One region of the Kinneretia sp. DJ1R-11 genome, then DNA from elsewhere that is predicted to be linked to it. Evidence: predicted binding sites of a transcription regulator. Region 1 holds the regulator's gene; the other holds the start of a gene.

Region 1 (3,410 bases):
GGCTTGGTGCTGTCCAAGATCGATGAGGCCGTCAAGCTGGCCCCGGCCCTGGACACCCTGATCCGTCACAAGCTGACCGTGCTGGGCGTGACCAACGGCCAGCGCGTGCCCGAAGACTGGCACCGTCTCTCGGCCCAGGCTCTGGTGCAGCGCGCGCTGCGCAGCACGGCCGCCGGCGCCTGGCGCATGGACAGCGCCGATGTGAACCTGATTTTCGCCGGAGGGCCCGCGCTTGGCTCTTCGCACACTGCCGCCATGGGCATGTTCTGAGCCCTGACGCAGCAGCCAACCGAGACTCACCCATCATGCGCGACGCTCACAGCACCTCTTCATCCCACGCCCCGCAGGACCAGGCCCATGGCTTGCGCCGCCTGTTCGCCAGCTCGCGGGTGCGCTTCATCCCAGTCGTCAGCAACCCCCATGTGGTGGGCGGCGGCGTGCTGCTGGAAGGCTTGTGCGCGGCCTTTGCCGAGCTGGGCCTGCACACCCTGGTGGTTGATGCCGGCGAGAGCTCGCCCAAGCCCTCTGAGCTGGCCAGCGTGGACCTGGCCTCTTGCATTGAAAGCCTGTCCAAGGATGTGTCTTACCTGGCCGCCCGCGGCCTGCCGATGCGCTATATCAATGCCAACGGCTCGGCCGCCCAGTTCCTGGAAGCGGTGACCGATGCCGCTCCCTTTGCCGATGTCGTGCTGCTGCACGCCAGCGCGGCCGAACTGGCCCGCGTGGTGGCCCTGCGCGAGGTGCGCCCGGTGCTGCTGGCTGACACCGACAGCATGAGCGTCACCCATGCCTACGCCGGAATGAAGTGGTTGGCCAGCCGCGCCGGCCTGATGGTTTACAGCCTGCTGCTGGCCAGCTCGCCGCAGCTGCGCCTGTCCGACCGCATTGCCCAGCAGATCAGCTCTTGCGCCGATGGTTTCCTCGGTGCCGTGCTGCGCGACTGGGCCTGCCTGGATCCCAAGACACCGCCGACGGCACCGGTCTCGCCCGAGATCCGCCATCTGGCCCGTGAGTTGCTGCTGGCCGCCCCGCCAGGAGCCGCGCTGGAAGCCTCGGTCAACGCCAGCCCGCTGCGCCCGCCCGTGCGCATGACGGCCGCTGCCCGCCCGGCCATGGCTGCCACCTACTGATTGCCGCAGGAGCTGATGATGTATACCGCCAAAGGCCGCCTCGATAACTCCTCGCTGATCAAGCAGTACAGCCCCCTGGTGCGACGACTGGCGCATCAGATGATCGCCAAGCTGCCCGCCAATATCGAAATCGACGACCTGATCCAGGTCGGTCTGATCGGCCTGACCGATGCGCTCTCGCGCTTCGACATTGGCCAGGGTGTGCAATTCGAAACTTTTGCCACCCAGCGCATCCGCGGCGCCATGCTCGACGAGCTGCGCGGCGGCGACTGGATGAGCCGCGGCACCCGCCGCCAGCAGCGCGAGATCGAAGGCGCGGTGCGCAAGCTCGAGCAGCAGCTGGGCCGAGCGCCAGTCGAGAGCGAGATCGCCGCCGAGATGAAGATCCCGCTGGACGAATACCAGGACTTGCTTGGCAAGGTACGCGGCACCCAGCTGGTCTACCTCGAAGACATGTCGGGCGACGAGGGAGACGAGGACTTCCTCGATCGCCATGTCGCCGACCACAGCAACAACCCCATGTTGCGCCTGCAGGACCACCGCATGCGCGAGGCCCTGGTGGCGGCCATCAAGAACCTGCCCGAGCGCGAGCAGCACATGATGAGCATGTACTACGAGCACGACATGAACCTGAAAGAGATCGCGGTCGTGCTCAAGGTGACCGAATCGCGCGTCTGCCAGCTGCACAGCCAGGCCATCGCCCGCCTGCGCGTCAAGCTGCGCGATTGGTAATTCTCCGCTTCAGCGGCGCCCGTCGGACTTTGCTGCTAGCCTGCAAGGCAGCCGGGCGACTCGTGCCCAAGGGGAGGGGCCTATGTTTTTCGGAATGAAGCGGGGCACGCCGGGCGCGCCTGCAGGGGCGGACCCCAAGCCGCGATCGCCCCAGGCCGCAGCCGACGGCAGCCAGGCTCTGACCCAGCTGGTCCAGAGTCTGTCACGCTCGGTGTCCCATGTCGGGCGCGATGCCGCCGAGGTGCGCGGCGTGCTGGAAGACGCCCAAAAGGTGGTGAACACTCAGTGCGAAGCCATGGGCGCCCTGTCCGGCGAACTGGTCCAGGTGCAGCAAGCCCAGCAAGGCATCAACCAGGCCACCGAGCAAAGCCGTCACGCGGTGCTGCGGGCCCGCCAGTCCCTGGCTGGCATTGGCAACGAGGTTGGCGGAATCGTGCAGACCTTGCGCGAGGTGTCCGACGCGGCTTCAGACATCAGCAAAATCGCCCTACAAACCCGCTTGGTCGCCTTCAATGCATCGGTGGAGGCCAAACGCGCTGGCGAGGCCGGGCGCGGCTTTGGCGTCGTCGCCGATGCGGTCAAGGACCTGGCCGGCAAGGTTGACGCTTCCTCCAAGGCCATCATGGGCACTTTGTCGGCTCTTGATGCGCGCATCGAAGTGTTCAGCCGCGAGCTGCGCAGCGATGGGGGTCAGGCACACAAAAGCGCCATTCACCAAGCCTTCGCCGATGTCGAGCATGATGTCGACCGCATCGCCAGTTCAGCCCAGCAAAGCGAGCGCATCACAGCCTCACTCGGCGATCGTGCGATTGAACTGGAGCAGGAGATCCAGCAGGCCATGATCAGCCTGGACAGTGCCGCGCAGTGCAGCAATCGTTTCCTGAAGCTGTCAGAGGAGCTGATCGAGCAGATCGCGGCCTCGGGCATCAAGGTCGAGGACGCGCTGTACATCGAGGCGGCGCAGCGCGGCGCCGCACAGATTGCCGAGTTGCTGGAGCAGGCTTTGCAGAGCCGCAAGATCTCCATGCAGCAACTTTTCGATGAGCGCTATCGCCCGGTCGCCGGCAGCGAGCCGGCTCAACATTTGAGCGACTTTGTCGAACTCGCCGACCGCCTCTTTCCGGCTGTTCAGGAAGCGATGCTGCAGCTCAGCGACAAGGTGGTGTACTGCATTGCCGTGGATCGCAATGGTTATGTGGCCACCCACAACAAGAAGTACTGCCAGCCGCAGCGCCCCGGCGATGTGGTTTGGAACACGGCCAACAGCCGCTACCGGCGCATTTTCAACGACCGCACCGGCCTGGCCTCGGCCCGCAATCAGCGCCCCTTCCTGTTGCAGACCTACCGCCGCGATATGGGCGGCGGCCGCTTCGTGCTACTGAAGGAGGCCTCGGCGCCCATCACCGTGCAGGGTCGCCATTGGGGTGGCTTGCGGCTGGCCTTTGGCTTCTGAACCCTTGGCGCGCTCCGAGCATTAGAGTCGCCAGCAAAAGCCAGCGAAGCAGGTCTGGCTAGGCGGACCGGTGCAGACAGTACGCTCAGTACGGC
Region 2 (3,410 bases), on a different contig from region 1:
GTTTGATGCTGTCCAGGTCGGCCATGGAGGTTTCCAGCTTGGCCGTGTTGACCTTGATCGTGCCGTCGGCACTGGGGTCCAGGCCCAGGTCGGACAGGCGACTGAATTTGCCACCCAGAGTGGTGGATCCGCCGCTGACGCCGCGCAGCCCAGACTGCACGCTGAGCACCGAGCCCTCGCCCTGCAGGGCCCCAGCGGTTTTGTTGGCCTGGTCGTACTTGGTCTGGTCGCGCAGCAAGCTGGCCACCGAGTTGTAGGCAGTGCTGAAGTCATTGATGGCCTTCTTGATGGCCTCTTTGTCCGACGCGATATTCAGCGTGACTTCGCTCGTGGTGGTCTTGAGCAGGTTGATGGTCAAGCCGTCAATGGACTCCTTGAGCGTGTTGGTCTCGGACTCGATATCCAGACCATTGAGCTTGGCCAGAGCATTGCCGGCTGCCTGGTTCTGTGTGGTTTTGGACAGCTCAGGGCTGCGCGGGTCGAAGGACAGCGCATCCAGGCCCTGGCCGTCGAGCAGTCCGTCACCGTCGACCACGGCGACGCGGAAGCCGTTGCTGACCCCGGTTTCGGTGGAGCGCATCACCAGGCGCGAGCCACCTTGGTCGGTGACGATGGAAGCCTGTACGCCGGCTTTGGCGGCATTGATCTTGTCGCGAATCTGGGCAAGCGAATTGCTGCCGTCGCTGATGTCGATGCTGATGGCGCTGGCACCGGCCTTGGGGTCGAAGCCGGTTTGGTCGGCATTCCAAGTGCCGAGCTCGATGGTCAAGGTGCCCTGACCGATCGGCCCGGTGCTCGGTTGGTAGCTGGTGGACACGGACTGGGCAGTGGCCAAGCGGCTGACCGACACTGAAACTTTGCCGGCCGCAGCGCCGCTGCCCGGTGTCACTGTGATGCTGTTGCTGTCGCTGGACGTGCCCAGGCCGGCCCCCCAGGTTTCAGGGTTGGTCAGCTTGGCGGCCGCGTCGCGCAGAGCCGACAAGCTGCTTTGCACCTTGCCATAGGCCGAGAGCTGGGTCTTCAGCCCATCGGTGGCGGTCTTGAGCGTGCTGATCGGTTGGCGTTCCACTGCAACCAGCTTGGTGATCAAGGACTCGATGTCGAGGCCGCTGCCAATGCCGGCGGAGGTGATGGCTGCCATGATGGGGCTCCCTGTGGCTTGCGATGGTTCCGCGACCGTGTCTTGTTCTCAAAGCGGCGAAGGTTCGCGGGGGCTAGACAAAAAGGCCGATACGCAAAGGCGGTATCGGCCGGTTGTTCCTGGACTTGAGTGCTGAATTGACGCCCGCGGAGCTGGCCTCAGGGCCGGCCGCGGATGGATCAACCGCCGCGCAGCAAGCTCAGCACCTGCTGCGGCAACTGGTTGGCCTGGGCCACCATCGCATTGCCGGCCTGTTGCAGGATCTGAGTGCGGCTGAGGTTGGAGGTTTCTGCCGCATAGTCAGCATCCATGATGCGGCTGCGCGCTGCGCTCTGGTTCTCCACCGAGACCTGCAGATTGGAGATCACCGCTTCGAAACGATTCTGCGAGGCACCCAAGGTCGCGCGCTGGCTGCTGACCGTGTTCAGCGCGGTGTCGATGTCATCGATGATGATCTTGAGGTCGGCGGTGGTCGAGGCATTGCCGATGACGGCGGCGGTCACTGCCGTGATGGTCGGGTCCGCGGTCATGTCGGAGGTGGTCACCGTGATGGTGTCTTCCGCGCCGGTGTTGGGGCCAACCTGGAATTCCTGCGGCGTGACCGCGTCGGCGCCGAGAATCTTTTTGCCGTTGAAGGTGGTGCCGGCCAGCACGCGCCCAATTTCCAAGGCCAATTCACCGAATTCCTTGCCGATGGAATCGAGGTCGGTGGTGGTGTTGGTGGCGTTGCGGGACTGAACGGACAGTTCTCGCATGCGTTGCAAGGTGTCGCCCACTTTGGACAAGGCGCCTTCAGCCGTCTGCGCCAGCGAGATGCCGTCATTGGCATTGCGGATGGCGACGTTCATGCCTCGGACCTGGGCATGCATGCGCTCGGCGATGGCCAGGCCCGCGGCGTCGTCCTTGGCGGAGTTGACTCGCATACCCGAGGATAGTCGCTGCATGGACACGGCCAATGAGCCCTGCGACATATTCAGATTGCGCTGCGCATTCAGCGAGGCAATGTTTGTGTTGATGGTTTGCGGCATTTGAGAACTCCTACAGAATCCGGCAACTCCCGGCCAGGCCGGCGTGTCATTCGGGTTGGCTTCAAGCCTGAACTTGATGCTGTCCCGGCAACTCGCCCGGTCTGATCAAGCTGGCCGTCATGGCGTTGGGGTCAGCTTGGGTCCGGACGTCGGGTGATGCAAAAAATGTCTCATCCCGATGTGCAAATTCTTGAGCAGTCTCTGGCCTCCTGAAAGCAGGAATAGGGGGCAAAACCACGCCCATAAAAAAGCTCCGCGCCCGGGGCTAGCCCGGGGCGGAGCGAAGTTCAGATGGAGTTTGTAGGGCCTGGGGCTTCAGCCACCGCGCAGCAGAGACAGCACTTGCTGGGGCATCTGATTGGCCTGCGAAACCATGGCCGTGCCCGCTTGCTGCAGGATCTGGGCTCGGCTCAGATTGGCGGTTTCCGAGGCGTAGTCCGCATCCATGATGCGGCTGCGTGACGCGCTCTGGTTTTCCACCGACACCATCAGATTGGATATCACGGCCTCGAAGCGGTTCTGGGCTGCACCCAGGGTGGCGCGCGTCGAGCTGACCGTGTTGATGGCCGTGTCGATTTGGTCGATCGTGGTCTTCAGGTCGGCCACCGTCTTGGTGTTGTCAATCGCGTCGTTGGTCACCGCCGTGATGTCGGCATCAGCGGTGAGATCGGTGGTGGTCACCGTGACGATGTCATTGGCCGTGGTGTTGGCGCCGATCTGGAAATCCTTGGCGCCCGCGCCACCACCCAAGATGGCCGTGCCGTTGAAGGTGGTGCCGGCCAGCACGCGTTGGATTTCAGCGCCGAGTTCCTTGAACTCCTTGCCGATCGAGTCCAGGTCGGTGGTGGTGTTGGTGGCATTGCGAGCCTGCACGCCCAGTTCACGCATGCGTTGCAGCGAATCGCCCACTTTCGACAAAGCGCCTTCAGCGGTCTGGGCCAAGGAAATGCCGTCGTTGGCATTGCGCACGGCGACATTCATGCCGCGCACTTGAGCTTGCATGCGTTCGGCAATGGCCAGACCTGCTGCATCGTCTTTGGACGAGTTGACGCGCATGCCGGACGACAGGCGCTGCATAGAGGTGGCCAGCGAGAGCTGTGTGTTTGAGGCGTTACGTTGCGCGTTCAGGGAGGCAACGTTGGTGTTGATGATGGAGGGCATTTTCAATCCTTTCGGTGTTCAAGACATTCCGGAAACCCGGTCTATACGGTCGATAACTAGGCCGCCAGAAAGAGGCCGCC

The links. Region 1 encodes FliA, which starts transcription of late flagellar genes. Its sites were predicted from a motif close to CTAAAGTTTNNNNNNNNNNNGCCGNTA; they were not measured.
Region 2: the regulator FliA is predicted to act here: its motif matches at 1,245-1,271, upstream of fliD (flagellar filament capping protein FliD).

The regions. Positions count from the first base shown of each region.
Region 1 is NZ_JAJIRR010000006.1:266,188-269,597, reverse strand. It holds gene flhF (flagellar biosynthesis GTPase FlhF) at 1-270, shown strand, start outside; gene LNV23_RS12920 (MinD/ParA family ATP-binding protein) at 306-1,130, shown strand; gene LNV23_RS12915 (RNA polymerase sigma factor FliA) at 1,149-1,862, shown strand; gene LNV23_RS12910 (methyl-accepting chemotaxis protein) at 1,945-3,315, shown strand.
Region 2 is NZ_JAJIRR010000020.1:2,648-6,057, reverse strand. It holds gene fliD (flagellar filament capping protein FliD) at 1-1,141, opposite strand, end outside; gene LNV23_RS22645 (flagellin N-terminal helical domain-containing protein) at 1,321-2,169, opposite strand; gene LNV23_RS22640 (flagellin N-terminal helical domain-containing protein) at 2,485-3,330, opposite strand.